Regions from separate parts of the Aeromonas intestinalis genome, predicted to be linked through region 2. Evidence: predicted binding sites of a transcription regulator. Region 2 holds the regulator's gene; the other holds the start of a gene.

Region 1 (15,979 bases), on a different contig from region 2:
CCGCGTACCAGCCGTTGTGGGTCATCAGGGCACCGTGATGGCCCCGCTCGCTGATCCGGCCCTGCTCCAGCACCAGGATCTCGTCCGCCTGCTCCACCGCCGTCATGCGGTGGCTCACCAGGATGAGGGTGCGTCGGTGGGCCTTCAGCGCTTGCAGGATCTGCTGCTCGGTGTGGGCGTCCACCGCCGAGAGGGCGTCGTCCAGCACCAGGATGGGGGCCGCCAGCAGCAGGGCGCGGGCGATGGCGAGCCGCTGTTTCTGGCCGCCGGATAGGGTTACCCCCTTCTCCCCCACCTCGGTCTCATAGCCCTGAGGGAAACGAGTGATGTCGTCGTGCACGCAGGCGATGCGCGCCACCCGCTCCACCTCCTCCCGACTGGCATCCGGCCGGCCGAGGGCGATGTTGGCGACAATGGTGGTGGAGAACAAAAACGGCTCCTGGGGCACATAGGCGAACTGGTTGCGCAGCTCCCCAAGGGCCAGCCTGTCGATGCTTACGCCGCCCATGGTGATCCGGCCGCCGCTGGGGTTGGCCAGACGCATCAGCAGTTTGAGCAGGGAACTCTTGCCCGCCCCGGTGCGCCCGACGATGCCGAGCATGCCGCCAGCGGCGATGGAGACATCGATTCCCGCCAGCAGGGTACGGGACTCGAGACGGTAATCCACCCCTTGCATGACCAGCGGGAAAGGGTGCGCGAGCGGCTGGGGCTCGGCGGGATCTTCGATATCGCTACGCTCCGCCAGCAGGGTCTCGATGCGTGAATAGGCGGCGCTGCCGCGCTCTATGATGTTGAACAGCCAGGCGATGGCAAACATGGGCCAGATAAGCTGCCCCAGATACATGGTGAAACTGGTGAGCTCCCCCAGGGTCAGCTTGTCCTGCATGACCAGGGCACTGCCGCCGGCCACCGCCAGAAAATAGGAACAACCGATGCACAGGTAGATGACGGGGTCGAACTTGGCATCGATGCGGGCCACCGCCATGTTGCGCTCCCCCGCCTGGCGGGTCAGCTCGGCGAATCCCTTGTCTTCCAAGGACTCCACCGCATAGGACTTGAGCACCCGCACCCCGGAGAGGGCTTCCTGGGTCTTGTTGTTGAGGCGCGAGAAGGCCCCCTGCGCCGCCTTGAACTCCTTGTAGATCTGGGTCCCGAAACGGTTCATGAAAAACGCCATCACCGGCAGGGGCAAGAGGGAGAGCAGGGTCAGCTGCCAGGAGTACTGGCTGCACATGATGGAGAGCACCAGGATCCCGACGATGAAGGAGTCCACCAGAGTCAGCACCCCCTCCCCCGCCGTCATCTCGACGGCCTGGATGTCATTGGTGGCGTGGGCCATCAGATCGCCGGTGCGGTGGCGCTGGTAGAAGTCCGGACTCATGCGGGTGAAGTGGGTGAAGAGCCGGTTGCGCAGCACATAGGCGAGCCGGTAGGAGGCACCAAACAGCATGACGCGCCAGACATAGCGCAGCAGGTAGATGACGACCCCCAGCCCCAAGAGCCCCGCCAGATATTGCATCAAGGTGGCGTTGTCGAGCCCCCCCTTGGTCACGCCATCCACCACCCAACCCACCACCTTGGGCGGGATCACGGTCAGCAGGGCCACCATCATCAACAGGGTGATGGCGATGAGATAACGCCGCCACTGATCCTTGAAGAACCAGCCCAGCCGCAGAAATACGCTCACATCAGGATCCTTGCTCGCGGCGCCAGGGCCGCTTGGTCATAAGAGATGCTCAAGACAATCGCCCCCGAAACGGGGGCGAGGTGAACGGGTCATCATAGCCTGAAGCGGCCAGCTTGAGAACGATGGCTATCCCCCGGATGTCACAGCCGCTCGTCCCGCCCGCCGAACAGGCCCATGGTTGGCTCCTGCTGATCCCCGCTCAGCAGGAAGTGGGAAACCTCCTCCCGGGTCTGGCTGAAGACAAGCTGCAACTGTGCCAGCTCCTCTTCACTCAGATCCCCCTGCAGCCGCAGCCGCCACTCCAGCTCACCGGCCAGCAGTTGCAGACGCGCGGCGGAGATGTTGGCAGAGACCCCCTTGAGGGTATGCAGCAGTCGGCTTGCCACCTCGGGCTGCTGGCGACGCAGGGCGGAGCGGATGTCCCAGAGATCGTCCTTGTGTTCGGAGAGAAAGAGCTTGAACAGGATCTGCAGTGCCTCCCTGTCCTGCTCCAGTCGGCGCAGGGCATCGTCGAGATCCAGCACCCCCATCAGCGCCGGTGGCTTGACCTCGGGGCTGGTCCGGCGCTGAGCGCTGGCACCCTTCACCCACTGCAGCAGGTTGTTGTAGAGATCCAGCTTGCTGACCGGTTTGGTCACATAGCCGTTCATGCCGACCCCGAGACAACGCTCCCTGTCCCCCGGCATGGCGCTGGCGGTGAGGGCGATGATGGGCACGTCGTGCTTGTCCACCATCTTGCGGATCTGGCGGGTGGCATCTAGCCCGTCCAGCACCGGCATCTGCAGGTCCATCAGGATCACATCGAAAGGTTGCTCCGCCACCTGCTCCACCGCCTCGCGTCCGTTGCCCACCACGGTGACCACGGCCTCGATGCGGCGCAGATACTCCACGATGAGCTGCTGGTTGACCCGGTTGTCTTCGGCCAGCAGCACCCGGGTGCCCTGCAGCAGCTCCCGGAAATGCTGCTGATCCCCCTGGACCTCGGCCTGACGTACATTGCGATCGTGGGAGCTGCCGTTGAGCATCTCGTCCACCTTGGCCAGCAGGGCGTTTTCGGTCATGGGTTTGGCCAGGAAGTGGCTCAGCCCCATGCTCTCCATGCGCCCGTGCAGCCCTTCCCGGGCCCAGGCGCTGGTCATCAGCACCGGCAGACGCTGCCACTGGCTGTGCTGATGCATCTCGAGGGCGAGATCCAGACCATCTTCCTGACCCATGCGCCAGTCGAGGATGGCGAGGCGGATGTTCTGTCCCTCTTCCCGCAGCACCTGACGGGCGCGGGAGACGCTGTTGACCGTCATCACGCAGGCGCCGGCCCGGCCCAGGATGTCCTTGGCCAGCTCCAGTACCAACTCGTTGTCGTCCATCATCAGGATGAGGGGCTGGTGCTCGAAGAAGACCCGCCGCCCGGATACCCCGTATACCGCCTGGGACATGGGGATCTCGAACTCGAAGGTGGAACCCACCCCGGGCTTGCTCTGCACCGAAATCTCTCCCCCCATCAGCCCGACCAGCCGCTGGGAAATGTTGAGACCGAGCCCGGAGCCGCCATATTTGCGGGTGTTGCCCGCCTCCAGCTGGGTAAAGGGCTGGAACAGCTGGGTCTGCTTGTCCGGCGCGATGCCGATGCCGGTGTCCCGCACGCTGAAGCAGACCCGCATGGGGTGCTGGTTGACCAGGGTGATGGAGAGCTCCACCTCCCCCCGTTCGGTGAACTTGATGGCGTTGTTGACCAGATTGACCAGCACCTGACCCAGGCGCAGGGGATCCCCGCGCAGGAAGTCCGGCACCGCCGGGGACTTGTTGATGATGACCTCGATCTGCTTGCGCTCCGCCAGATCCGCGAACATGGCCGCCAGGGAGTCAAGCTGCTCGCTCAAGTCAAAATCGATCTCCTCCAGGGTCAGCTTGCCGGACTCCACCTTGGTGAGATCCAGGATGTCATTGATGAGCAGCAGCAGGGTATCGGACGAGGATTTGATCTTGCTGAGGTAGTCCCGCTGCTGCTGGCTGAGATCCGTCTGCAGCGCCAGGGCGCTGAATCCGATGATGGCGTTCATGGGGGTGCGGATCTCATGGCTCATGTTGGCCAGAAAATCGCTCTTGGCCTGAGCCAGCAAGCCGGTGTGACGGGACAGCTCGCTCAGCTTCTGGTTGCGTCGCCACAGGGTCACCGCCACCAGGGAGAAGCAGAGCAGGGCCCCGCCCAGCACCATCAGATAGAAGCGGCTCTTGAGGGAGGAGGCGAGATCCAGCTTGTCCTGTTTCCAGACCGGCAAGGAGGCCAGCCCCCGCATCTCGATGATCTGGTTGCGCAGGCGGTGATACTCCATCACCTGCTGATTGAAATCCTGGCTGAGCTGATTGATGGCCGTCACCTTGCCATTGTCGGCATAGTCGTCGCCGATGCGCTGCTGCAGCTGTTGCAGGTGGCGCAGATCGTGGGTATCCCAACTGCGTCTGAGGTAGTGGCTGATCCTGGCCAGATCGGTGAGATCCCGGTGCAGCCGAGTCTCGCTCGGGAGCTGCGTCAGCACGGCATCGAGCTGGCTCTGGAAACGTGGCTCCAGATACTCGATGGTCATCTCCATGGTGTAGAGCCTGGCGAGATCCAGCAGATAACCGTCGATGTCCTTTTGCAGTGCCTGGGACTTGGGATCGTCGGCGAGATCCGGGTCTTCGCGTATCTGGGTCACAAATTTGTCGAGCACGTTGGAGAGCAGGCTGAGCCGCTGCTGCACGCTGCCATCGCTGGCCTTCTCGCGCCCCAGCAGATAGACGGTGTCGGTATTGATGCGGTTGAGGACCAGCTCGGCGGCCATGCTCAACTCGGAGGCACGCTGCTGCTGGCTGAGCAGTTGCCAGCAATAGGCCGAAAACCCCAGCAAAGATGCGATGATAAGGCTCAGGACAACACGATTGACGCGTGCAACACTCTTCATCCCGTCTCGATTCTCATGTCATGGTCAACTATCCGGTGACGAGGTGTCACGGCCGGACCGCCAACTGTGAAAAATAACTGGCTGCTATGTTACCGTTAGTCGGCGCGATCAATGCAACAAAGTTGTTGCAAGGCAATGAAATAAGGACGCAATTATGTCATCTATCACTACCTATTGTAGCCAGTGCTTTACCCGCAATCGCCTGCCCAGCGAGAAAGTGGACCTGACCGCGAAGTGCGGTCGCTGCCGGGAGCCCCTGTTTGGTCTCGCCCCGGTCACGGGACGCAGCGATCAGTTCGATACCCTGATCGCCTCCGACCTGCCGGTCGTGGTGGACTTCTGGGCCAGCTGGTGCGGCCCCTGCCTGCAGTTTGCCCCGGTGTTTCAGGAGATGGCGCGAGAGCTCGCACCGCGCATCCGTTTCGTCAAACTCGATACCGAGCAAGAGAGTACCATCGCCAGTCGCTACGGCATTCGCAGCATTCCCACCTTGATGGTGTTCCAACGCGGGCAGATCCTGGCCCAACGCAGCGGCTCGCTGCCAAAGAGCCTGTTCAAGGAGTGGCTGCTCTCCTCCCTTCCCCAGGACAAATGAAAACACAATGTTTAATTTTTGTTTTCATGGTGTTTAATTTCTTTTTAACTCTGTGAGACGCCACATGCTTTGCTCACTTACCCCTGTTTCAAACAGGGGATCAAATGTAACCTCGGCAACACAACAACAACCATAAATTAACCGAGAACACATCATGCATACCTCTGCCGTACCCTCTGCACCCCCACGCTGGCTCGACGTCAAGGCCGGGATCGTCATCGCTGACGTCCTCTTGCTCTGTGCCATGCTCGCCTGGCTCCCCTTTGATCCCATGGTCAACAAGGGGCTCGCCATCCTCATCTTCATCGCCATCCTCTGGTTGACCGAGGCGGTGAACATCACCATCACCGCCATCTCGATCCCGGTGCTGGCCACCCTGCTCGGGGTGTTTGACATGAGCAAGTCGCTCACCGACTTTGCCAACCCCGTGCTCTTCCTCTTCTTTGGCGGCTTCGCACTGGCGGCGGCCCTCTCCAAGCAGGGGCTGGATACCCAGATCGCCGCCAAGGTGATGCAACTGGCCAAGGGGCACCTCGGTTGGGCGGCCATCGTGCTGTTCACCATCACGGCTGCCCTCTCCATGTGGATCAGCAACACCGCCACCGCCGCCATGATGCTGCCGCTCGCCCTCGGCATGCTCAAGGGGCTCGACGTCCACAAGGAGCGCCGTACCCTGGTCTTCGTCCTGCTGGGCGTCGCCTACAGCGCCAGCATCGGCGGCATCGGCACCCTGGTGGGCAGCCCCCCCAACGCCATCGCCGCCGCCCAGATGGGCCTTGGCTTCACCGACTGGCTGAAATTCGGCATTCCCGTGGTGCTCATCTTCATGCCGGTGGGCATCGGCCTGCTCTACCTGGTCACCCGTCCCGACCTCTCCCATCAGGTCAGCACCGAGAAAGTCACCATCGAGTGGACCGGTCAGCGCAAGACGACCCTGGCCATCTTCCTGACCACTGTGCTGCTGTGGATTGGCTCCCAACCCATCGCCTCGGCGCTGGGGGGCATTCCCCAGTTCGATACCCTGATCGCCATGGGGGCCATCCTCGCCATCGCCGTCAGCCGGGTGGCCAACTGGGATGACATCAACCAGAACACCGACTGGGGCGTGCTGCTGCTGTTCGGGGGCGGTCTGACCCTGAGTTCCATCCTGAAGCAGACCGGTGCCAACGCCTTCCTGGCGGAGCACCTCTCCAGCAGCCTGTCCACCATGCCGATCTTCGTGATCCTGCTCTGCCTCGCGGCCTTCGTGGTGTTCCTGACCGAGCTGGTCTCCAACACCGCCACCGCCGCTCTGCTGGTGCCGCTGTTTGCCGGGGTGGCCGAAGCGCTGGGGGTCTCCCCCATCGTCGTCTCCGTGCTCATCGCGGTCGGCGCCTCCTGCGCCTTCATGCTGCCGGTGGCCACGCCGCCCAACGCCATCGTCTTCGCCAGCGGTCATATCCAGCAGCGCGAGATGATGCGGGCCGGCCTGGTGCTGAACCTGGTGTTCACCGTCATCCTGACCCTGCTGGCCTATTGCTTCGGCGATATCCTGCACTGAGAAGGCGTCTCTCCTTCCCCTCGACAAGGCCCCTGACGGGGCCTTTCTTGTATCCACCGATCCCGCTGCCTTCCCACCATGTCGCACATCATGTCATCCACCATGTGCGCCTCTGGCAGTGAACTCACCCTGTAAAATCCATTCTTCATGAAATAAAAAACCCCCGCAATGCGGGGGTTTGGGAGTCAATGCACTTAGCCGACGTTGCAGGCTTTCAGATTCCAGATCCGGTCCACGTAATCCTGGATGGAGCGGTCGGAGTTGAACTTGCCCATGGTGGCCGAGTTGATGATGGCCTTCTTCGCCCAGAGCGCCGGATCCCGATACCAGGTATCGATGAGCTTGTGGGCATCCGAGTAGGAGGCGAAGTCCGCCAGGGTCAGGTAAGGATCCCCCCCTTCCAGCAAGGAGCGCTTGATGGAGGAGAGCTCGCCCGGACGACCCGGCGTGAAGTAGTCGGTGTCGAACCAGTCCAGCACGGCCTTGAGCTCGGAGTTGGCATAGTAGAAGTCATAGGGGTTGTAGCCCCGGCTCTTCAACGCCTTCACCTCGTCCACGTTCAGCCCGAAGATGGCGCAGTTCTCGGCACCCGCTTCCTCGGCGATCTCGATGTTGGCCCCGTCCAGGGTGCCGATGGTGATGGCGCCGTTCAGTGCCATCTTCATGTTGCCGGTCCCCGAGGCTTCGTAGCCGGCGGTGGAGATCTGCTCGGACACGTCCGCTGCCGGGATCATCTTCTCGGCCAGGCTTACCCGGTAGTTCGGCATGAACACCACTTTCAGCTTGCCCTGGATGCGGGCGTCGTTGTTGACCCGCTCAGCCAGCTTGTTGATGGCATAGATGATGTCCTTGGCCAGCTTGTAGCCAGGGGCCGCCTTGGAGCCGAAAATGAACACCCGCGGGTGCATGTCGTAGTCCGGGTTCGCCAGCAGACGGCGATAGAGCGCCATGATGTGGATGAGGTTCAGCTGTTGACGCTTGTACTCGTGCAGACGCTTGATCTGCACGTCGAAGATCGCCTCCGCGCTCACCTCGATGCCGGTCTCGTCCTTGATCACCTTGACCAGCTTCTCCTTGTTGTGGCGCTTGATGGTCATGAACTGCTGCTGGAATGCCTTGTCGTCGGCAAACTGGGTAACGGTGCGCAGCTTGTCCAGTTGCAGCGGCCACTCCTTGCCCACCACCTCGTTGTAGAGTGCGGCGAGTTCGGGGTTGCAGGCCAGCAGCCAGCGGCGCGGGGTCACGCCGTTGGTGACGTTGCACATCTTCTCTGGCCACAGCGCGGCGAACTCGGGGAAGAGATCCTCCTTCACCAGCTTGGAGTGGATTTCGGCCACACCGTTGACCTTGGAAGAGCCGATGACACACAGGTTGCCCATGCGTACCTTGCGCACCGTCCCCTCTTCGATGATGGAGAGCTTGGCCTTGATGGCATCGTCGCCCGGCCACTTGGGTTCCACCAGCTTGTTCAGGAACTGGGCGTTGATCTCGTAGATGATCTCGAGGTGACGAGGCAGTACCTTCTCGAACAGGCTGACGCTCCACTTCTCCAGCGCTTCCGGCAGCAGGGTGTGGTTGGTGTAGGAGAAGACCCCGTAGCTGATGGCCCAGGCGGCCTCCCAGCTCAGTCCTTCCTCATCCACCAGCACGCGCATCAGCTCGGGAATGGCCACGGTCGGGTGGGTATCGTTGAGCTGAATGGCGATCTGGGCGGCGAAGTTGCTGAAGTCGCTGCCATGAGCACGCTTGTAACGGCGCATGATGTCCTTGATGGAACAGGCGCAGAAGAAATATTGCTGGATCAGACGCAGCTCTTTGCCGGCATCCGTCTCATCGTTCGGGTAGAGCACCTTGGAGATGGTCTCGGCTTGGGCCTTCTCCGCCTGGGAGTCCACATAGCCACCGGCGTTGAACACGTCCCAGTCAAAGAATTCGGAGGCACGGGACTCCCACAGCCGCAGGATGTTGACGGTGTGACCGCCAAAGCCGACGACCGGGATATCCCAGGGCACCCCTTTGATCTTGCGACCGGCATGCCACACCTTCTTCAGGCCGCCGTTGTCGCCAAATACGGTCTCCACGTAGCCATAGAGCGGGATCTCCTGCACCGATTCGGGACGGCAGATCTCCCAGGGGTTGCCGTATTCGCGCCAGGAGTCCGGACGCTCGATCTGGCGGCCATCCTGGAATTCCTGACGGAACAAGCCGTGCTCGTAGTGAATGCCGTAGCCCACGGCCGGGTAGTTCAGGGTGGCAAGGGAGTCGATGAAGCAAGCGGCCAGACGGCCAAGGCCGCCGTTGCCAAGGGCCATGTCAGGCTCTTGCTCGCACAGATCGGTCAGTTCCAGACCGAGCTCCCCCAAGGCCTCTTCGCAGGTCTTGTAAAGGGAGAGGTTGTGCAGGTTGTTGGAAGTCAGGCGCCCCATCAGGAATTCAGCAGAGAGATAGTGAATCGCACGAGTATCTTTCTTGAAGTGAGTCTGCTGAGTACGGGTCAGGCGCTCGTATACCTGTTCGTTGACGGCGGCGGCCGTCGCTTTCCACCACGCTTCCGGCGAGGCTTTCTGTTCGCTTGTCCCCAAGGTAGAACGCAGGTGACGCACGATGCTCGCTTTAAGCTGATCTTTATCCAGTTGGAGATCCTGGTCTGTCTTCTTCTTGGTAGCCATACACCATTTTCCTTCGTTACAAATAAAAATGTTATCCCATCTCGGGACCGGCACTGTTGTTATATCTGAATATGTTCCGGCATGAGCATACTAGCCAAAACCGCTGAATGAAACGTTAACGCGAGTCACACTTTAACGTATGGAAATGACAGTTCAAGCCTGAAAACCCTTTCCGAATCAAGATTAGATGAAATATTAATATTCAAATAAATCATGTGGTTATATAAAAACGAAACGAGCGTGTTCATGAATAGGCTTTCAATACTTGAAAGCGTTTGAAAATACATGAAAATAACGACATTCCTGAATGGATGTGAAAGCGATTTCAATCTTCACAGGATCATTTCCACAATAAAAGAAAGGTGCCCCAGTTGGAGCACCTTTTCTCGTCATATTACCCATGAGCCTTGAACTGGTTGCTCATGGGGTCGTAGTGATAGCCGATCTGCTGCAAACGCGCGGCCAGCTGATCTTCCGTCATGTCGTAGTAGGCCAACAGCTCCTCCAGACCATCGCACTCCAGCCGCAGCTTTTCGTTGATGATCCCGAGCAGAATATTGGCGTCCAGTCGTTGCAAGGTGCTGACATCCATCCCGATCCCTCCTTGTCATACATACTGTATAACCATGACCCCCTGCCCCCGCTTTGTCCATAGCGCAAAAAACACCCAACTTAGGTTGAGTGTAAATTTCATTTAAATTCAATTAGATAACAAAACATCCTGTTAGTGGGCTCACATTTTTGACCGAAAACGACTTGTCACTGGCGCTCGTTACAACTACTGTATACACATACAGCATGGTTATTCATACAGGAAAACATATGAGCCACCCTATCCCATCCTCCCCTGCCGGTCTGATGGCCCCCTGGCCCACTCGCCACCAGGCCAAGGTAGAGCAGGCCGCACAGCCCGAGACGCCGCTGCTGAGCGAGCTGGGACGGCTCAGTCAGGATAATGGCGGCTGGATCCTGCTCATCGCCCCCCCTGGCCTGCCAGTGGCCGAGCAGTGGCAGGCGCAGGGGATCGATCCCGCCCGGGTGTTGGTGGTGCACGGTGCCAAGATCAAGAACTGGCAGCGCATGCTGGAGCAGAGCCTCGGCAACGGCCACTGCGCCGCCGTGCTGACCTGGCTACCCGAACAGGTCGCCCTGGATCGCGCCAAGTTGAAGAGACTGGGGCAAGGTACCGGCGTGCTGACCCGGTTCTTCGAGTCACAACGCCTCCCCCATCACCCGAACCTTGGTTACGGTGGTCAGGATATCTATCTCAATCACTGAGGCAGGCTGATGGGGAAGCGAAGGCCGAGGAAGGCGTGGTGAGTGGATAGCGCGTCCAACCGGGGCAGTCACAAACGGTAGCCATTGGCGGTTATCAGGAGTCAGGGTCTGGAGGCTGGTTCTGGGATGGAAATGACGCTCTTTCACCCATGCAAAAGGCGACCCTGAGGTCGCCTTTTATCATTGCCGTGAGCCCAAAACCCAGCCTTGCATGTTCAGGCATCCCATGGCTGGCATGCCCGTCAACACACCTCAGGAAAGCTTGACGTCCAGCTCGGCAATCTTGGCCGACCAGTAGGCCGGGCCGGTTTCATGGATATTGTTGCCTTGGGAGTCGACGGCGACCGTCACCGGCATGTCTTCCACCTCGAACTCGTAGATGGCTTCCATGCCGAGATCGGCGAAGGCCACCACCCGTGCCTTCTTGATGGCTTTGGCCACCAGGTAGGCAGCGCCCCCCACGGCCATCAGATAGACAGCCTGGTGCTCCTTGATGCTCTGCACCGTCTTGGGACCACGCTCGGACTTGCCTATCATGCCGATGAGACCGGTCTCCCCCAGCATCATGTCGGTGAACTTGTCCATCCGGGTGGAGGTCGTGGGGCCAGCCGGGCCGACCACTTCGTCACGGACCGCATCCACCGGACCGACGTAATAGATGAAGCGATTGGTGAAATCGACCCCTTCCGGCAGGCCTTCACCATTTTTGAGCATGTCGGCGATGCGCTTGTGGGCCGCGTCGCGACCGGTCAGGATCTTGCCGGAGAGCAGCACGGTATCCCCGCTCTTCCAGCTGGCGAGCTCGGCCTTGGTGATGCCGTCCACGTTGACCCGGCGCACGTTGCCGCCGGACTCGCGGGTGATCTGTGGCCAGTCTTCCAGTTTGGGCGGGGTCAGCTCCGCCGGACCCGAGCCATCCAGCTCGAAGTGGACGTGGCGGGTGGCTGCACAGTTGGGGATCATCACCACCGGCTTGGAGGCGGCGTGGGTCGGCGCGGATTTCACCTTCACATCCAGCACAGTGGTGAGGCCACCCAGACCCTGGGCACCGATGCCGAGCTTGTTGACCTTGTCATAGAGATCCACCCGCAGCTTCTCTTCCGTGGTTTGCGGGCCACGGGCGATCAGCTCCTGAATGTCGATGTGCTCCATCAGGGCTTCCTTGGCCAGCACCGCCGCTTTCTCGGCGGTGCCGCCGATACCGATGCCGAGCATGCCGGGGGGACACCAGCCAGCGCCCATGGTCGGCACCGTCTTCAGTACCCATTCGACCACGTCGTCGGACGGGTTGAGCATCACCATCTTGGACTTGTTCTCGGAGCCACCGCCCTTGGCGGCGATGCTCACTTCCACCTTGTCACCCTGCACCATGTCGATGTGCACCACGGCCGGGGCGTTGTCCTTGGTGTTCTTGCGACTGCCGGCCGGATCGGCGAGCACGGAGGCACGCAGCGGGTTGTCCGGATTGGTGTAGGCACGACGGGTGCCTTCATCCACCATCTCCTGCACTGTCATGTCGCTGTCCCACTGCACCTTCATGCCAATCTTGACGAAACAGGTGACGATGCCGGTGTCCTGGCACAGAGGACGGTGGCCTTCGGCGGACATGCGGGAGTTGATCAGGATCTGGGCCAGGGCATCCTTGGCGGCCGGGTTGATCTCGCGGTCATAGGCAGCCTTGGCGGCCTGGACGAAATCGAGGGGGTGGTAGAAGGAGATGTACTGCAGGGCGTCGGCAATAGAATCAATAAAGTCCTGTTTTTTAATGATGCTCATATCATCCTCACTGGTCCTTGTCTCAAGCAATGCGAGCAAGGGCTTCCATTTGAGCCGAGCCTTAGTGGCGGTGCATACACAGCGCGACAGGCAGGGCGTGTTTTTATGACGTGTTTTTCTGTAAATGCCGGCGGTCATGATACGCTTGAGCACCCTTACCGGCTAGGGAGCTGGGTGCAAACTGTTGCCTGTGTAACAAAAAATGAAACCAAGACTGCATATCCACCATTTCGACCCCCAAACATCCCTTCACACCCTGTTTGGCCGCCTGCAGCGGCAACCCTGGACCATCTTGCTGGAATCCGCCGGGCCCCTTGGCGCCGACAATCGCTTCGACATCATCACCGCCGATCCCCTCGCCACCCTAGAAACCCGGGGAACCTGCACGCTCGTGAGCCAAGCCGAGGGCACGGTGCGAAGCGATGAAGACCCCCTCGCCCTGCTCGCCAGCACGCAATTGGCCCTGCTGGGGGAGCTGCAACCCATTCAGAGCGATGCCATCGGCGCCGAGCTGCCTTTTATTGGTGGCGCCCTCGGGCTCTTTGGTTACGATCTGGGGCGGCGTTTCGAGCGCTTGCCAACCCAGGCGCAGGCCGACATCCAGGTGCCGGACATGGCGGTCGGGATCTACGACTGGGCACTGCTGCGAGAGGTCGCGACCGCTCGCTGGCAACTGGTGCATTGGGGTGACGAGGCGGGGCTTGCCCGCCGATTGCAATGGCTGACGGCGCAGTGCGCCTCCCCCATCCAGCCCTTTACCCTGCGAGGTCCCTGGCAGAGCAACATGAGCCGGGCCGAGTATGGCGAGAAGTTTGCCCGCATCCAGGCCTATCTGGCGGCGGGCGACTGCTACCAGATCAATCTCACCCAGCGTTTCAGCGCCCCCTATCAGGGGGATGAGTGGTCCGCCTACCTCGCCCTCAGCGCCGCCAACAAGGCACCATTCTCGGCCTTTGTGCGTCTGCCTGAGAGTGCGATCCTGAGCCTCTCGCCCGAGCGTTTCCTGTTGCTCGATGGTCGCCACATCGAAACCAAACCCATCAAGGGCACCCGCCCTCGCCACCCGGATCCGCTAGTCGATCAGGCCCGCGCCGACGAGCTGGCCAGTGCCGACAAGGACAGATCCGAGAATCTGATGATCGTGGATCTCTTGCGCAACGACATCGGCCGGGTGAGCCGGCCGGGTTCGGTCAGCGTGCCCCATCTGTTTGCGGTGGAATCTTTCCCCGCCGTCCATCACCTGGTCTCCACCATTCACGGGGAGCTCGATGCCTGCTGGCAAGGGGTGGATCTGCTGCGGGCCTGCTTCCCCGGCGGCTCCATCACCGGCGCGCCCAAGATCCGCGCCATGGCGATCATCGAGGAGCTGGAGCCCCAGCGGCGTAACGCCTACTGCGGCAGCATCGGCTACCTGAGCCAGCATGGACGCATGGACACCAGCATCTGCATCCGCACCCTGATCGCCGAAGCGGGGCAGATCCACTGCTGGGCGGGCGGCGGCATCATCGCCGACTCCGAGGTCGACAGCGAATATCAGGAGACCTACGACAAGGTGGCCCGCATTCTGCCGCTGCTGGATGCACACTAAGCCAGCCATTGGACAAATCAACGTCAAGGAGAGAAAGCACGAGATGAGCGACATCCATCGGAAGCGGGCAGTGTGCCCCGTCACTCTTCGCCCCTCACTGCGGGGTCACGGGTTATGGCTTTGAATCGTACCGAGTTGCTGACCCGTTTCCTGCTGCAGCGCCCTGCCCCGGCCCATCGCCTGATGCTGGCAGGGCTCAAGCCGGCTGCCGTGCTGCTTCCTCTGGTGGAGCGTCCCACCGGACTTCACCTGCTGTTGACCCGGCGCAGCACCCAACTGCGCCACCATCCTGGCCAGATAAGCTTCCCCGGCGGCCGCCAGGATCCGGAGGATGAAAACCTCATCCAGACGGCCCTGCGGGAGACTCACGAAGAGCTGGGGATCCCCGCCTCCCAGATCCGGGTCATCGGCAGCCTCACCCCCCTCAATACCATCTCCCTCTACGATGTCTTGCCGGTGCTCGCCCAGGTGGACGCCGACTATCGGCTCACCCTGAGCCCGGATGAAGTGGAGCAGGCCTTCGAGGTCCCCCTGAGCCACTTGCTCAACCCGGCGCACCACATCGCCCTGACCCTGCCCCGGGGTGGCAGGAGCCACACCATTTATTGGATCCCCTGGCAAGATTCTTTCATCTGGGGGGCCACGGCCAGCATGATCCGCCAGCTAGCCCAGCATCTGTCGAGATAACATTCCATTAACGAGCGACGCTGAGAAATTATCCATTTAACACTCAACTAACATTGAGGATGATAAAGAAATTTTGATTTTTTATTCTTTTGATCACATTTCCATAAGAAAGTAGGGGTTCCGGCTCAACAAAGGTGAATTTGATCAACATTTTTGATTAAAAAGAAAGTATTCTTGCGCCGACTCAACAAAACACACATTCGGGGTGAGACACATGTCTAATACTGTCACCGGCGCGCAAGACGCCGCGACCACACAAACGCAAGGAACGCAGCCGCTGCAAGCGCGCAGTTGGAACAAGCAGGACACCACCTGGGTGATCAGTCTGTTTGGGACCGCCGTCGGCGCGGGCATCCTGTTCCTGCCGATCAACGCTGGCATGGGTGGCTTCTGGCCACTGGTGGTCATGGCACTGCTGGTCGGTCCCATGACTTACCTGGCTCACCGCGGGCTGGCCCGCTTCGTGCTGTCTTCCAAGAATCCCGGCGCCGACATCACCCAGGTGGTAGAAGAGCACTTCGGGATTGGCGCAGGCAAATTGATCACCCTGCTCTACTTCTTCGCCATCTACCCCATCGTGCTGATCTACGGCGTGGGCATCACCAACACGGTCGAGAGCTTCATGGTGAACCAGTTGCAGATGACGGCACCGCCGCGCTGGATCCTCTCCATCGTGCTCATCATGGGCATGATGTCGGTCATGCTGGCCGGTGAAAAGCTGATGCTCAAGGTCACCGAGTTCCTGGTGTACCCGCTCATCGCCATCCTGGCGGGCATCTCCCTCTACCTCATCCCGGACTGGACCGGTGCGGCCCTCTCCCAGGTGCCGTCCGCCAAGGACTTCGCCACCACCCTGTGGCTGACCATCCCGGTACTGGTGTTCTCCTTCAACCACAGCCCGGCCATCTCCAGCTTCGCCCTGGCCCAGCGCCGCGACTATGGTGACAACGCCGTTGCCAAGTCCGACGCCATCTTGAAGCGCACCGCCATGATCCTGCTGGGTTTCGTGATGTTCTTCGTCTTCTCCTGCGTGATGAGCCTGACACCGGCCCAGCTGGTAGAAGCCAAGTCCCAGAACATCGCCGTGCTCTCCTACCTGGCCAACCAGCATGCGAGCCCGATCATCTCCTACTTCGGTCCTCTGGTTGCCTTCGTGGCCATCGTCTCCTCCTTCTTCGGTCACTACCTGGGTGCCCGTGAAGGCCTGAAGGGCATGATCG
Region 2 (15,979 bases):
GAGGCGGGCATCACCCCGGATTGCAGCGAGATCCTGGTGACCGGGGCGGCCGGTGGGGTGGGGTCCACCTCCATCGCCCTCTTGGCGGCGCTGGGTTATCGCGTGGCGGCCCTGACCGGGCGTCCCGAGGAGCAGGGGGAGATGCTGACGGCCCTCGGGGCGAGTCGCATCGTGCCGCGCAGCGAGCTGCTGGAGCCCGCCAAGCCGCTGGAGAAACAGCTGTGGGCCGGTGCCGTCGACACCGTCGGCAGCCAGGTGCTGGCCAAGCTGCTGGCCCAGATGAACTACGGCGGCGCCGTGGCTGCCTGCGGGCTGGCGGGTGGCTTCGATCTGCCGACCAGCGTCATGCCTTTCATCCTGCGCAACGTGCGTCTGCAGGGGGTGGATTCGGTGATGTGTCCGCTGGCCCGCCGCCAGCAGGCTTGGGAGCGGCTGGCGCGAGACCTGCCTGCCCGCTTCTTCGAACAGGCGGTGACCGAGATCGGTCTGGAGCAGGTGGTCGCTGCCGCCGACGCCATTACCCGGGGTCAGGTGGCGGGCCGTACCCTGGTCAAGCTCTGAGCAAGGCACTGGCGAGCCCGGTGATTCTGGATAGACTTTGAAGGCCGGTGCACTATCCAAGGAGCATGAGCATGGGTGAACCAAGGTCGGATTACGAGCTCGACGATGACTGGGAGCCGGAATCCTGGGAGGACGAACTGGAGGAGCTGGACGACGAGGGGTGGCAGGATTTTGAATCCCTCGACGATCAGTGAATCCCGGTTGAGTGCGTGGGCGGGCCCTGGGGCTCGCCCTATTTTTTGTCTATTGCGCAGGATGCGGCTTGGTGGCTGTGGCGGGGCTAGTTAGAATGAATTGCTCAAATGGCGCTCAGATTGGATGAGCCGACGACATGTCGTCACGCCAGCGAGCCCTGTCACCACTCACCCGACGCTCAAGGATGATTATGCGCTCACTCGTCATCATGCTGTTTGCCGCCCTGCTTGGGGGCTGCGTTTCCAACTCGGACGACCCGTGCGAGAAAGTCTGGGCCGATGTCGGTGAAGCCGACGGCAAGCTCGGATTCGCCGCCGATCGGGTCGAATTCCACCAGACCCAATGCGGAGACAAGGTCGATGTGGCCATGTGGCAGCAAGGTCGCCAGAAGGGGCTGGCCTGGTACTGCCGTCCGGAGCACCTCTACCTGGCCGGTCGTGCGGGGGAGGAGTATCGCGGCGTCTGCCCGAACGATGTGCAGGCTCGTCGCTTGTTTGAGCAGGGGCGTCAGGGCTGGACCGATCAATAAGTCTGACCGGAGGTTCACTGAGATGGCCCTGGGATCGGGGGCCTCGGGATGAAGGGGGTCAGTCCCCCTTCTCTTTCAGGCGCAGCGGCTGACACAGGTACTGCTTGTCATTGGCGCTGCGGGCGCACTTGCCGCACACGAACTTCGGCTTGCGCACTATCTTGCGCAAGGCCTTGAGTTCGAACGGGATCTCGTGGCGGCGCCATTCACACAGCGTCTTGTGGCCCATGGCGCTTCATTCCTCGACAACAAAAAAAGGACGGATGGGGGGCTGGGTCAGCACTGCGTCACCCAGGGCTTATTGATACAGGTACTTGGTGAAGATGAGCTCGCGCACCGCCTTCTTGCCGCTCTCTTTTACCAGCAGCTCGTTGACCTTGTCCTGGCACTCCTTGCGCAGCTCTTCCCGGCTCGCCAGGGATTTGATCTGGGTGCCTGTCTTGCTGCCAATCAGGCGGATGATAGCGTCGCGGATCAGCGGGTCATGTTGCTCCAGCAGTTTGAGATCCGCCTCGTTTTCGGCCATCAGCTCCACCGTCACCCGCACATAGCCCAGGGTTTTGCCCTCGCCCAGGTAGTTGGTGATGATGTCCGGATCCAGCGCGTGGTAGGCAAAGCCGGGTTTGACGGCCGCAGAGGCGGCATCGCCAGCCTCCTCGGAGGCGGAGGCGGTCAGCGCGGTAACACTCAGCAATAACATCAACAGGACCTGGATCATCTTCATCTGAATGGCTCGGCAACGATGGATGCCCCATTTTTGATGCTGTCATCGGGGCCGTCAAGCACGGATGTTCTTACATTTCGCCATTGATTTACGGATAATAAACCGGATTTTAACCTGATAACGGAAACCTCCGGATGGTGAAGCTGTGAAGTCCGAGCCGACTGTTCCCCTCATCCAGCTCGATCCCTGGCGGGTCCCCGAGCACTGTGAGCCCCCCGAGGCACTGCGCCCCTGGCTGCTGGAGGCCGACTCCATGACCCGGCGACTGCGTCGCCATCATCGTCGGCTGTCGGTGCAACTGCTGGCCAATCGCAGCGTGCCGCTCGCGGCCGACGAACAGGCGCTGGTCGCCGCCGACTGTCCCCAGGGCCTGTGCCGCGAAGTGATCCTGCATGGGGATGGCGGGCCCGCCGTCCTGGGCTGGACCCTGTTTGCCGAGGCGGCCTTGCAGGGCAGTGGTTTGCAGGATCTCGGTGAACAGCCATTGGGTGAACGTATCTTCGGTTCAGAGCCAACCCAGCGAGACAATCTGCTACTAGCTCGCTTTGAGATAGCAGCCAATCCTTGCTGCCCGGCCGCCATCGTCTGGGGTCGCCGTTCCCGTCTCTATCTGGGGCCGTGGCCCTTGCTGGTCCACGAACTCTTCCTGCCCTCGTTGTTGTCCCATTCGCCGTCATTGCCTAAGGAGCCGGAGTGAAGCTGTTAACCAAGGAGCGGGGGCTGGCCTATGTGCAGTTGGCCCGCATCGACAAACCCATCGGTACCCTGCTGCTGCTCTGGCCCACCCTGTGGGCACTCTGGCTGGCGGCCGGCGGCGTGCCGAGTCTGTGGATCCTGCTGGTGTTCGTGGTGGGCGTTTTCCTGATGCGCTCGGCTGGCTGCGTCATCAATGATTATGCGGATCGCAACTTTGACGGCCATGTGAAGCGCACGGCCGGTCGCCCCCTGCCCATGGGCAAGGTGGCCCCGCGGGAGGTGCTGGCCCTGTTTGCCGTGCTGGCGCTGCTCTCGTTCGGCCTGGTGCTGACCCTGAACCCGCTCACCATAGGGCTGTCGTTCGCCGGCTTGCTGCTGGCCGTCTGCTACCCCTTCATGAAGCGTTTCATCCCCATCCCCCAGCTGGTGCTGGGCATGGCGTTCTCCTGGTCCATCCCCATGGCCTATGCGGCGGAGGCCAACGCGCTGCCCCCCGTGGCCTGGCTGCTGTTTCTCGCAAACCTGCTGTGGACCATCGCCTATGACACCCAGTACGCCATGGTGGACCGGGACGACGATCTCAAGCTGGGGCTGAAATCGAGCGCCATCCTGTTTGGCCGCCATGACAAGCGGATCATCGGCATGCTGCAACTGGCGACCCTGCTGGTGCTGCTGCTGGTGGGGGAGCTGATGGCGATGGGCGCCAGCTACTACTGGGGCCTGCTGGGGGCGGCGGCGCTGTTCGTCTATCAGCAGTGGCTGATCCGGGCGCGCCAGCGTGAAGCCTGCTTCCAGGCTTTCCTCAACAACAACTATGTGGGGGCTCTGGTGCTGCTCGGGGTCGTGGTTCACTACCTCTAGGCAGGCTCATGCACCAGGGGCTGACCCCATGAAAAAGGCCGCATCTGATGCGGCCTTTTTTTATCTCCCCCGACGCCTCGTCAGGGCATCAGGTGCGGTTGCCCGCCTCTATGGTGCGGCGGATCCGGGTGCTGAGCAGCGGCACTATGTTGTCGGCCAGGGCCTGGAAGCGGCCCAGATCCGGCTTGCTGCCGGTATCCAGATAGCCTTCCTGGCGCAGGGAGTGGATCAGAGTGCTGAACAGTTTCTGGTCGAAGAACTCGGGGGCGTTGATGCCATGCAGGGTACCGAGACGCTCCGCCATCATCAGGCCGTCCGCTTCCAGCTGCTCCGCTTCGATGCGGGGCTGGGCCAGCAAGCGGGTCAGCACGATGGCGTAGCGTTGCAGCGTCTCCTGAATGCTCTCTGCCAGCAGCAGCAATCGCATCTGGTTGACCGGGTTGACCCAGTAGCCGCCCTCGCGCAGCTCGATCAGTTGCTGGCGTTGCAGCTCGGCCAGCAGGGCGTCCACCAGTGCCGGCAGCTCCTCCTCGCCATAGCGCAGGAACAGCTCCGTCTTGAGCAGCGGATAGATGTCGATGCAGCGGGCGACGATCTCGCTGCGGCTTATGCCCTCGCAGCGTTCGATCAAGGCCGCCACCAGGGAAGGCAGGGCGAACAGGTGCAGTATGTTGTTGCGATAGTAGGTCAGCAGGATGGCCTGATAGCGATCCAGGCTGACTATCTGGCCGAGCTTGTCCTCGCTCACCTCGAACTTGTTGAGCTCCATCGCCTGATCCAGCAGGGTCTTGGCATCCTCGTCCGGCATGGTGCTCTGGGGGCTGTAGGGCACCTGCTTGAGCAGGTCCAGATAGGTGTTGATCTGGGCCTGCAGCTCGTCCCGGGTCAGGGCGTGGCGTTCGGCGGCCAGCAGGGCCAGGGCGCTCAGGGTCAGGCCGTTGACGGCGGCGGCGTCGTTGATGCGGGTCATCAGAAGCTCGGCCAGCTGGTTGACGGTGGGGGCCATCCATTCCGGGCGCTCTTCCTTGCCGATGCTCTCCTTCCAGTTCGGAACATGCTCACCGAGATAGCTGTTGAGGGTCAGCGGTTCGCCGAAGTTGACGAAACCGCGGCCGTAGTTGCGCAGCTTGCGCAGGATGCCGAGCACCTGCAGGAAGCTCTCCTTTTCCTTGCGGCTGCCCTTGAGCTCGTTGTGATAGGTGTTCACCTCCATCACGTGCTCGTAGCCCAGATAGACGGGGACCAGGGTCACCGGCCTGTCCAGCCCGCGCATCATGGCCTGCAGGGTCATGGCCAGCATGCCGGTCTTGGGGGGCAGCAGGCGACCGGTGCGTGAGCGCCCCCCTTCGGTGAAGAACTCCACCGAGTAGCCCTTGGCGAACAGCAGGTTCAGGTATTCACGGAATACGGTGCTGTAGAGGGGGTTGCCCTTGAAGGTGCGGCGGATGAAGAAGGCGCCGCCGTGGCGGAAGATGGGGCCCGCCGGCCAGAAATTCAGGTTGATGCCCGCCGCGATGTGGGGCGGCACCATGCCCTGGTGGTAGATGACGTAGGAGAGCAGCAGGTAGTCCATGTGACTGCGATGGCAGGGGACGTAGACGATCTCGTGTCCCTCCTGGGCCAACTGGCGTACCCGTTCGGCGCCGTTGACCGAGAGGCCGCGGTAGAGCTTGTTCCAGAGCCAGCCGAGGAAGCTCTCGCCGAGGCGGATCAGCCGGTAGGAGAAGTCGGAGGCGATCTCGTCCATGTAGCCATGGGCGCGTTTCTGCGCCTTTTCCAGGCTGATGCCCTCACGCTCGGCCTCTTCCTCGATCGCCTGCTGGATCACGCTGGAGTCCAGCAACTGCTTGAACAGCAGGTTGCGGTTCGGCAGCTTGGGGCCGGTGGCGGCGAGCTGCTGGCGGCTGAAGTGGGTACGCGCCACACGTGCCAGCTTGTGGGCGATGGCCTCGTCGGTGCCGTGTTTGTCCGCCATGTAGCGCAGGGAGAGGGGCGGAGAGAAGCGCACCAGGTTCTCGCGGCCCTTGAGGATCACAATCAGCGCCTTCTTGAGGCGGTTCGGTGCCAGGCTGCTGATGATGTTCCAGCCGGAGGCCTCTTCCCCTTCCCGGCCCGGACCGCGGCCCCAGAACAGGGTGACGGGAACGACCTGGATGTCCAGCGCCGGATCCTGCTTGTGCAGATCCAGCAGCTGGTGAAATTCTTGCAAGAAGGGCAGCGGTTTGGTGCGCTTGCCAAACAGGGGAGGCGGGCGATCCAGACAGACATAGCGCGGCAGCAGCTGACCGTTCAGTTCCAGCGGGGTGAAGGGACCGGGAAGACCGAGATCCTCGCAGCACTGCTGCAGGGTCAAGAGGTCGGTGATCGAGCTGGTTTTCAGGGCATAGACAATGGGTCTGGCCGGGTCCAGGTCCAGTTCCGTAATGGGGTTTTCCGGCAGGCTCTTGTGATTGACCAAGCCGCTGACCGGCCATTGCAGAATGGCTCTGGAAATGTTCTGTCCGATGGACATGGGTGTCTGCTCTCCAAAAAAATGCGGCGTGAGCATAACAAATCACCGCTGGCTTGTCGCCGAGAGGTAGGATGAGTGGCGCACAGGATCAAGAATGGGTCATTTGCCGCAATAAGTGCGACGAAGACGGGACAAATATCAGCTACGCCTTGCCTTGGCCCCAGCACTGTATATACTGCCAGTGTGCTGTATAAAAAGACAGGTGCCCATGTTATGAAACCCCTTACTCCCCGCCAGGCTGAAGTGCTGGAGCTTATCAAGGCGAACATGAACGAGACCGGCATGCCGCCGACTCGTGCCGAGATTGCCCAGAAGCTTGGTTTCAAGTCGGCCAATGCGGCCGAGGAACATTTGAAGGCCCTGGCCAAGAAAGGGGTCATCGAGATCATGCCCGGCACCTCTCGCGGCATCCGCCTGCTGCTCGAAGAGGAAGAGGCGCCGGAAGAGAGTGGTCTGCCCCTCATCGGCAAGGTGGCCGCCGGCGAACCCATCCTGGCCCAGGAGCACATCGAGAGCCACTATCAGGTGGATCCCGCCCTGTTCCACCCACGGGCAGACTTCCTGCTGCGGGTGCAGGGCATGAGCATGAAGAACATCGGCATCATGGACGGGGATCTGCTGGCGGTGCACAAGACCCAGGACGTGCGCAACGGCCAGGTGGTGGTGGCCCGCCTCGATGAGGATGTCACCGTCAAGCGCTTCCAGCGCAAGGGCAGCCAGGTGTGGCTGCTGCCGGAGAACGAAGAGCTCTCCCCCATCTCGGTGGATCTCGCCAGCCAGCACCTCACCATCGAGGGATTGGCGGTCGGCGTCATCCGCAACGCCGACTGGATGTAATCTCGGCAGCCATCAGACGGCCTCCTGCGGGAGGCCGCGTCGTTTCTGTCTCCCCCGCATCTGTCGCCACCTTCGCCATTTTTGTTGCCTTCAAACCACGCCGTCGCCACCGGGTCGGCATTTCAGATATATCCTTGGGTATGTCCGCCTCGCGCTGGCGGTTCAGGGGGTCGCCATCCCCCGAAGGATTGCCTGAGCTGGCCGGGATAAGGCCGCAGGGATGCAACGCCGATGCTGCTGGGGCGGCACGGGATAGAAGGGAGAGTCGCCCGGATGTGGTCAGTGTCCATGTCTCGAAGCGACCCACAGCGTCAGTACGTGGTCCTGCATCAGCTTGCCGCTGGCAAGGGGGCGGCTCGACGTAGCCTGTTGCGCAAGGAGGACAGGTATGGCTTCAAGCTCACCATGGGATCCGGGTCCGGAGACGGCCCCCGCATCTTCCATCACCCGCTTCATCAAGGGCAGCCGGATGACGTGGTTCTACGCGCTCTGGGTGTATCACAAGGGGAGTGGCTGGACCATCTGGTTGGGGTGCCCCAAGGACAAGATAGTCCGCCTGGTGCGCCTGTTTCGTCGCCATCACGACATCGGCTTGCCGGATGCCCCCTGGACAGCTCCTGTCGTCCCGTTGCATGCCGTCATCAGGCGTCCCCAGGTTCGGCAGCGGTGGCGCCCCTGAGTGATCACCACCCGTTTGCTCCAGGCCCCACCTTGTGTGGGGCTTCTGTTTTTCGGGCAAGCCCGAGGCAAAGCGTGGGGATGGACGGCCTGGTGACCGCGCCAGCGGGATGGGGTCCTACCCCCTATTCAGACCTTGGGGTAGCCAGCGACAGGGGCTGGCAGGTTACAATGACCCTCGATTTGGTCCGATCCCCTGGCTGAACTCCCTGGCAAGGCAAATTTTATATGGTGAAACCCCGTTATCCCCTGATGTTCATGCTGCTGGTCGTTAGCATCATGGTCATTTATTACTGGAGTCGGCCCCTCCAGCCGGAGCAGGCCAATTACTATCCGGCGGGGCGGGACATCAATCCCTTCACCCTGGTGGATGAGGATGGGGAACCCTTCACCGAGGCCAATCTGCATGGCCACTGGACCTTCCTGTTTCTCGGCTACACCTATTGCCCGGACATCTGCCCGACCACCCTGGCGGATCTGCGCGCCGTCTATCCGGAGTTGAAGCAGATAGCACCGCGCAGTCAGGTGGTCTTCGTCTCGGCGGATCCCAAGCGGGACGACAGCGCCCGCCTCAAGGGGTATGTCGATTTCTTCCAGCCCGAGTTCAAGGCGGTGACGGCGCAGCACGATCATCTGTTCCCCTTCGTGCGCAACCTGGGCCTCGTCTACTCCATCGTGGAGCACGACAGCAAGGACTACCTGATCGACCACTCTGCCTCCATCGTGCTGATAAGCCCGGCGGGCAAGCTGGTGGCCGTGTTCCGCCCCCAGGCACAGGAGGGCCAGGTGCCCCATGTGTCGATGGCGACCATGGTGTCCGATTTCACCCGGATCGTGCGACTGGCCGGCGAGTGATGCCTGCCGCCGGAGGTTGTGCATGCTGATCCCGCCCTGGCTTCGTGACCCCGGGCGTCATCGCGCCGTCTTTGCCCTGGCCCTGCCCATGGTGTTCTCCAACGTCACCACCCCGCTGCTGGGACTGGTGGACACCTGGGTGATCGGTCACCTCGGCCAGGCCTGGTTCCTCGGTGGCGTCTCGGTCGGTGCCACTCTCATCAACCTGCTGTTCTGGCTGCTGGGCTTCCTGCGCATGTCCACCACGGGCTTGACTGCCCAGGCTCAGGGGGCAGGCAGTGCCGAGGGGCAGCTGGATACCCTGGCGCGGGCGCTGGGGTTGGCGGTCGCCCTCGGTGCCGCGCTCCTGTTGCTGTTGCTGCCCTTTTTGCCGGCGCTCATCGCGCTGAGTGGTGGCTCGCCCGAGGTGCAGTTCCATGCCGGAGAATATGTATCGATCCGGATCTGGAGCGCCCCGGCGGCCCTGTGCAACCTGGTCATCATGGGCTGGCTGCTGGGCATGCAGGATGCCCGCAGCCCCATGCTGCTGCTCATCTTCAGCAACCTGGTCAACATGGTGCTGGATGCCGGCTTCGTGCTGGGGCTGGGCTGGCAGGTGAAAGGGGTGGCGGCGGCCTCCCTGCTGGCCGATTACGGCGCCCTGGTGCTGGGGCTCTGGCTGGTGAGCCGTCGGTTGCGCCACCTGCCGACAGAGACCTGGCGCGGGGCCTGGCAACGCTGGCGTCAGTGGCCCGCCCTGCGGCGCCTGCTCGGCCTGAACCGGGACATCTTCATCCGTTCACTCTGCCTGCAGCTCTGCTTCGCCTTCATGACCCTGCAGGGGGCGCGGCTCGGGGACGTGGCGGTGGCGGCCAACGCGGTGCTGCTCAACTTCCTGATGCTCATCTCCTACGGGCTGGATGGTTTTGCCTACGCGGTGGAGGCCATGGTGGGGCGTGCCATCGGGCGGCGGGATCGGCAGGCGCTGCGAGAGGCCATCGCCCTCAACCTGGGTTGGGCCGGGCTGATCGCCCTGGGCTTCACCCTGGCGTTTGCCCTGGGGGGCGGACAGCTCATCGCCCATATCACCGACATTCCGGCGGTGATCGCCGAGGCAAACCGCCAACTGCCCTGGCTGGTGGTCATGCCGCTGCTGGCGGTCTGGTGTTATCTGCTGGACGGGGTCTTCATCGGGGCGACCCGGGCGCGGGAGATGCGAAACAGCATGCTGGTGGCGGTGTTTGCCGGTTTCTTCCCCATCTGGTGGCTGTGCCAGGACTGGGGTGTGGCGGCCTTGTGGGCCGCCATGGCGGCGCTGATGACGGGGCGGGGGTTGACCCTTGGCTGGCTGTGCTGGCGGCTGGAGCGCGATGGCCGCTTGCTGGAGCAGGTCCGGCCGGTGCAATCAGCCTAGTCGGCAAACGGATGGATTGACCGGGCGCCGGGTCTGAGGGACGGCGCCCGCAGGCAGCGACTCAGAGCGCGCCCTGATAATCGAACTGGCGCCAGCTCTCGTAGACGAACACGGATACCGCGTTGGCCAGGTTCATGCTGCGGCTCTGGGGCAGCATGGGGATGCGCAGGCGTTGCTCGAACGGCAGGCTCTCGATGATCTCCGCGGGCAGGCCGCGGCTCTCGGGGCCGAACAGCAGGGCGTCCCCCAGGGCGAACCGAACCGCCGAGTGGGCGGTGCGCCCCTTGGTGGTACAGGCGAAGACCCGGGTCGGTGCGACCGCCGCCAGAAACGCCTCATAGCTCGGCCAGCGCTTCACCTCGGCAAATTCGTGATAGTCGAGCCCCGCCCGTTTCACCCGCTTGTCATCCCACTCGAATCCCAGCGGCTCTATCAGGTGCAACCGGTAGCCGGTATTGGCACAGAGACGGATGATGTTGCCGGTATTGGGCGGGATTTCCGGCTGGTAGAGCACGATGTCGAGCATGACGGGATCCTGAGGGAGGCGATAAGGGGCGCCAGCATACCCAGCGCCCGCCGTGATGAAAAGGGATTGTCACGCCATGGGCAGGCGGATGGTGATGACCAGGCCGTTCGGGTGGTTGGTGCCGGCCCGGATGGTGCCGCCGTGCCGCGCGATGGCTTCGGCGGCGATGGCGAGCCCGAGCCCGGTGCCGCCGGTCTTGGCGTTGCGGGCGTCATCGACCCGGAAGAAGGGCAGGAACAGCTGATCCTGCTGCTCCACCGGCACCCCGGGACCATCGTCGCGAATGGTCATCACCCACTCCCGACCTTCCCGATACCAGTCCACCTTGATGAACTCCCGCGCATATTTGAGGGCGTTGCGCAGGGGATTCTCCAGTGCCCGGCCCAGCAGCTCTGGCCACATCCGGATGGACTCCTCCGGCAGGGGCGGCAGCCTTAGCTGCTTGCCGTTCTGGTTGGCCTCGAACATGGCGTCATCCAGGATGGGCTCCAGCAGATCCGCCAGCGGCAGCTCCACCGGAGCCTCAACGTGTTGCTGCACCCGGGAGAGATCCAGCAGATCGCCGATCAGCTTGTCGAGCCGGGCGATCTCCGCCTCGATCCTGGCCAGCTCGCTGCTGTCACCCTGTTTGCGGCGGATCAGCGCCTGAGCGAGCTGGATGCGGGTGAGGGGGCTGCGCAGCTCGTGGGAGATGTCGGAGAGCAGCTGTTTCTGCTTCTGGATCATGCGCTTGAGGGTATCCACCATGTGACTGACATGATCCGCCAGCTGGCCGATCTCGTCCTGGCGCCCCAGGTTGGGGATCCGGGTCTCCAGCTTGCCCTCCGCCAGCTGGGAGACGGACTGCTGCAACTGCAGCAGGGGGCGGGTCAGCCGCCAGGCCAGCAGCAGGCAGAGCGGCGTGCTGACCAGCATGGCGATGCCGAGGATCTGGATGGGGTGATCCAGGATCTGGATGAACAAGAAGAGGTAGGAGTTTTCCACGTTGAGGCCGAAGTAGACGTGATAGTCCTGGCCGTGATGGTGCATCAGGAAGGGGCCGGCGATGGCCCTGTCGTGTTCGCTGCCGAGCATGGGCTTGGCCGGGTCGTCCGATTCCAGCATGAAGCGGATGACAAACTTGCTGAGCTGGGCGGTTGACTGCATCTGGCCACTGGCATCGCGCAGATAGACGTTGTCCACCGGCAGCAGCCCCGCGGCGTCGATGGCCTGCATCAGCACGAAATCCTGCTCGGGGGGCGCCCCCGCCTGCAGTGCCCGCAGGTTGTTGTTCATCCGGGTCACTTCGTGTTCGGGCAGGGGGATGATGTTGCGCGGGTCCAGGGTGGGCAATATGACTACCGCAGCGACAACCAGCAGCAGCATGAACCAGAACCAGAGAAAAATCTGGGTGGAGAGTCCGCCAAAGGGGCGGTGAGTGGTCATGCCTGCTCCAGCCAGAGGTAGCCTCGCCCGCGCACCGTCTTGAAGCGGGGCTGGCCATCGGCCCGCTCCGGCAGCTTCTTGCGCAGGTTGCTCAGGTGCATGTCGATGGCCCGATCGAAGGGTTCGAGCTTCTTGCCAAGCACTTGTTCGGACAGCAGATTCTTGCTGACGATCTGGCCGGGGCTGCGCAGCAGACACTCCAGCAGGCCGAACTCGGTGGCGGTGAGCTCCAGCAGTTCGTCATTGCAGCGGGCCTGCTGCAGGCCGGGTTGCAGCACCAGATCCATGAATCTCAGCTCGTCCGGGGCGCCGCGCTGGGGCTGGGGGCTCTGGGTGCGGCGCAGGATGGCCCGCACCCGGGCCAGCAGTTCCCGGTCGTCGAACGGCTTGGCCAGGTAGTCGTCGGCGCCGGCCTCCAGCCCGTTGACCCTGTCCTGGCTGTCTCCCCGGGCGGTCAGCATCAGCACCGGGGTCTCATAACGCTTGCGCAGTCGGGTCAGCATGGCGAAGCCGTTGAGCCTCGGCATCATCACATCCAGCAACACCAGATCGAACCGCTGCTCCGCCAGCCGCTGCAGCCCCTCTTCGCCGTCCTCGGCCACCGTCACCTCGAACCCTTCCAGGGTCAGGATTTCGGTCAGCAGCTGGGTCAGTTCGAGATCGTCGTCGACCAGGAGTATTTTGTTCATCTGGAGTCACTCCGTTGATTTTGAACGTCAAACAGGCGTTCGTGTCAGGGTATAATAGGGTTTTACACGCCAGAGGAAAGCCGGTTTTGAGCCATCAACAATATTCTCGCTGGGTCACCCTGGCCAGCATGGCGGCGGTCACCGTCGCCACCCTGCTGATCGTCGGCAAGCTGGTTGCCTGGCTGATGACGGACTCGTCCAGCCTGCTGGCGTCCCTCACCGACTCCTTCATGGACGTCAGTGCCTCCCTCATCAACCTGTTCGCCATTCGCTATGCCCTGGTGCCGGCGGATGACGAGCACCGCTTCGGCCACGGCAAGGCGGAGTCCCTGGCGGGCCTCATCCAGTCGGCCTTCATCTCGGGCTCCGCCCTGCTGCTCATGATGCATGGCATCTCTTCACTGCTCAATCAGGTGCCGGTGCAGCGGCTGGAGGCCGGTCTCTGGGTCAGCGGCGGCTCCATCCTGCTGACCCTGCTGCTGGTGAGCTTCCAGCGCTGGGTGGTGGCACGCACCAACAGCGTGGCCATCAAGGCCGACATGCTGCATTACCGCTCCGATCTGCTGCTCAACGCCGGCGTCTTGCTGGCCCTGGTGCTGGCGGGGCAGGGCTGGTTCTGGGCCGATGGCCTGTTTGCCATCCTGATCGGCCTGTTCCTGGTGTGGGGCGCAGTCCAGATCGGCTACGAATCGGTGCAGGCCCTGCTCGATCGTCAGTTGCCAGAGGCGGAACAAGCGAGAATAATGGCTCTCTGCTGTGCCGTTGAGGGGGTACATGGCGTGCATGATCTGCGTACCCGTCAATCCGGGCCGACCCGTTTCGCGCAACTGCATCTGGAACTGGATGATCAGCTGCCGCTGGTCAAGGCTCATCAGATAGCCGACGAGGCTGAGCTGGCCGTGCGCCAGTCATTTGAGCGGATGGATGTGATCATTCACATGGACCCCATCTCGGTGCTGACAAAAGAACAAAAAGGCTCTCACCCTGAACAACAGTAGGCTGTAACATGGACGATCTGGTTGCCCAAACGTGGCAAAAAATTCAGCAAGAAGCGCAGTGCATGGCGACTCAGGAGCCCATGCTGGCCAGCTTCTTCCACTCCACCATCCTCAACCACGGGGATCTGCGCTCGGCGCTCAGCTTCCAGCTGGCGAACAAGCTCGACAGCACCACCATGCCGGCCATCGCCCTGCGGGAGGTGATCGAACTGGCCCTGCGCAGCGAGCCCGAGCTGCTGGCCATGGTGGCCGCGGACATCTGCGCCGTGCAGGACCGCGACCCCGCCGTCGATCTCTTCTCCACCCCGCTGCTCTACCTCAAGGGCTTTCACGCCCTGCAGGGTTACCGGGTCGCCAACTGGCTGTGGCGCCAGGGGCGGCGCTCCCTCGCGCTGTATTTGCAGAACCAGATCTCCGTGGTGTTCGGAGTCGACGTACACCCGGCCGCACGGATCGGCAAGGGGATCATGTTTGACCACGCCACCGGCATCGTCGTGGGCGAAACGGCGGTGATCGAGGACGACGTCTCCATCCTGCAGAGCGTGACCCTGGGGGGAACCGGCAAGGAGGGCGGCGATCGCCACCCCAAGATCCGGGAAGGGGTCATGATAGGGGCGGGGGCCAAGGTGCTCGGCAACATCGAGGTGGGAGTGGGTGCCAAGATCGGAGCCGGCAGCGTGGTGATCAATCCCGTGCCACCTCATACCACGGTCGCCGGCGTCCCCGCCAAGATAGTAGGCCGACCGGAGTGTGACAAACCCTCCTTCGACATGAATCAGAACATCTAGGGACGCATGGTCAAGCGCTGGTCAGGTTTTCTGATCCTGGGGATGTGGCTGCTCAACCTGCTGCACCTCTATCTGGGATTCTCCCCCTGGCCGGCCGCCATCGCCGCCTGGGCCGCCTCTCTGCTCACCTGGCCCTGGCTGGTGGGCGCCGCGCGGCGTCAGGCCCTGGCCCTGTATGGGGCGGCGCTCCTGCTGCTGCTGTTCTCCTGGTGGCGCGGGGCCAGTCTCAGTCCCGGGGACTGGCTGCTTCCCAACATCAACATGCTCACCATGTTCGCCGCCGTCAGCACCCTCAACCTCGCCACCTCGGGCCTGCTGACCGGCACCACCTCCTGGTCCGGGCGAAAGGGGCTGTGGAGCACCATGGCGAGCCTCAATCTGCTCGGTGCCGTCATCAACCTCTCGGTGCTCTTCATCATCGGCGATCGGCTGGAGAAAAACGGTACCCTGGAGCGGCGCCAGGTGATGGTGCTGAGCCGGATCTTCTGCGCCGCCGCCTTCTGGTCCCCCTTCTTCGTCGCCATGGCGGTGGCGCTCACCTATGCCCCCGGTTTGAAACTGGCCAGCATATTGCCATTCGGTATCCTGGCTGCCCTGCTGGCCATGGGACTGACCGCCTGGCAGGTGGAGCGACTCGGGGTGGCGGACTTTGCCGGTTACCCGCTGCGGCTGCAGACGCTCGGGCTGCCGGTGACCCTGGCGCTGCTGGTGTTGCTGGTGCACCAGTTCTGGCCGAGCCTCAGCATACTCGCGGTGATCGCCCTGGTGGCACCCCTGCTGGCGCTGCTGTTCATGCCAAGCGCCGGGCGCGGGGCCGCCCTCAAGCGCCAGGTGGTGGAGCGCTTCCCCGCCATCGGCGGCCAGCTGGTGCTGTTCCTCGGGGCGGGCCTCTTGGCGGCGGGGATCAACAGCGCGCTCTCGGTGCTGGATCTCGGGGGTGGCCACGGCCTGCCGCTGTTCAATCACTTCGGCTGGCTGGAGGCGAGCCTGACCCTGCTGCTGATCTTCCTGGTGGCCATCGTCGGCGTTCACCCCCTCATCAGCATCTCCGGGGTGGCGCCCCTGCTGTGGCCCCTCTCGCCGGATCCCAGCCTGCTCGGCATGTGCTTCCTGCTCGGCTGGGGGCTCGCCACCGGCACCAGCCCGTTGTCCGGATCCAACCTGGCTCTGGCATCGCGCTACAACCTGAGTGCCGGTCTGCTGCTACGCTGGAACCTGCTCTACGGCCTGTTGATGTACGGGGTCGCCTGCCTGTTGATGGGGGGCTTCATCGCCCTGAATGGGTGAGGATTGCGGTGAGATGAGACGCTGCCCGATCCCGTGTTTCACCGCGTTGTTGTGCTGCTTCCCTTATCCTGACCCGCTGTTCATGCTGCCTGCGAGAAAAACAGACGCATATTTAGGCAATACGGGGATGGAGGGCGCATTTTCCGGCGCGCCGTCTTGTTTGTGTCGAGCGCATCGGGGTATGCTCATCTCACGCGCTTGAATCGCCCGCGTCGGGGCATCGCAATTGAACAAACAGGTATGCACATATGTCACTAGAAGTCCTTGAGCAACTCGAATCCAAAGTCCAATCCGCCGTCGACAACATCTCCCTGCTGAAGATGGAGCTGGACGAGCTGAAAGAGCAGAATAGCAAGCTGCAAGACGAGAACCATCAGCTGCGCAACGAGCACGTTGCATGGCAAGAGCGTCTGCGCGCCCTGCTG

Evidence for each region. The regulator LexA, encoded in region 2, represses DNA repair genes until DNA is damaged. The targets are predictions, from matches to a motif close to ANCTGTNTNNNNANACAGNT.
Region 1: the regulator LexA is predicted to act here: its motif matches at 10,210-10,229, upstream of ACW5W7_RS17970 (DUF4250 domain-containing protein).

The regions. Positions count from the first base shown of each region.
Region 1 covers NZ_JBSTYK010000016.1:32,260-48,238, forward strand. The annotation lists gene ACW5W7_RS17945 (ABC transporter transmembrane domain-containing protein) at 1-1,687, opposite strand, end outside; gene ACW5W7_RS17950 (response regulator) at 1,828-4,626, opposite strand; gene trxC (thioredoxin TrxC) at 4,781-5,221, shown strand; gene ACW5W7_RS17960 (SLC13 family permease) at 5,376-6,761, shown strand; gene ACW5W7_RS17965 (glycogen/starch/alpha-glucan phosphorylase) at 6,956-9,430, opposite strand; gene ACW5W7_RS17970 (DUF4250 domain-containing protein) at 9,825-10,022, opposite strand; gene ACW5W7_RS17975 (cell division inhibitor) at 10,253-10,708, shown strand; gene ACW5W7_RS17980 (fumarate hydratase) at 10,961-12,484, opposite strand; gene pabB (aminodeoxychorismate synthase component I) at 12,687-14,072, shown strand; gene ACW5W7_RS17990 (CoA pyrophosphatase) at 14,193-14,759, shown strand; gene ACW5W7_RS17995 (HAAAP family serine/threonine permease) at 14,974-15,979, shown strand, end outside.
Region 2 covers NZ_JBSTYK010000024.1:23,337-39,315, forward strand. The annotation lists gene acuI (acrylyl-CoA reductase (NADPH)) at 1-561, shown strand, start outside; gene ACW5W7_RS20550 (hypothetical protein) at 633-755, shown strand; gene ACW5W7_RS20555 (DUF2799 domain-containing protein) at 941-1,285, shown strand; gene ACW5W7_RS20560 (hypothetical protein) at 1,344-1,514, opposite strand; gene ACW5W7_RS20565 (flagellar basal body-associated protein FliL) at 1,584-2,009, opposite strand; gene ACW5W7_RS20570 (chorismate--pyruvate lyase family protein) at 2,155-2,706, shown strand; gene ubiA (4-hydroxybenzoate octaprenyltransferase) at 2,703-3,566, shown strand; gene plsB (glycerol-3-phosphate 1-O-acyltransferase PlsB) at 3,655-6,078, opposite strand; gene lexA (transcriptional repressor LexA) at 6,292-6,915, shown strand; gene ACW5W7_RS20590 (hypothetical protein) at 7,304-7,594, shown strand; gene ACW5W7_RS20595 (SCO family protein) at 7,822-8,448, shown strand; gene dinF (MATE family efflux transporter DinF) at 8,471-9,841, shown strand; gene trmL (tRNA (uridine(34)/cytosine(34)/5-carboxymethylaminomethyluridine(34)-2'-O)-methyltransferase TrmL) at 9,903-10,367, opposite strand; gene ACW5W7_RS20610 (ATP-binding protein) at 10,437-11,792, opposite strand; gene ACW5W7_RS20615 (response regulator) at 11,789-12,481, opposite strand; gene fieF (cation efflux pump FieF) at 12,568-13,479, shown strand; gene cysE (serine O-acetyltransferase) at 13,488-14,267, shown strand; gene ACW5W7_RS20630 (hypothetical protein) at 14,274-15,554, shown strand; gene ACW5W7_RS20635 (cell division protein ZapB) at 15,803-15,979, shown strand, end outside.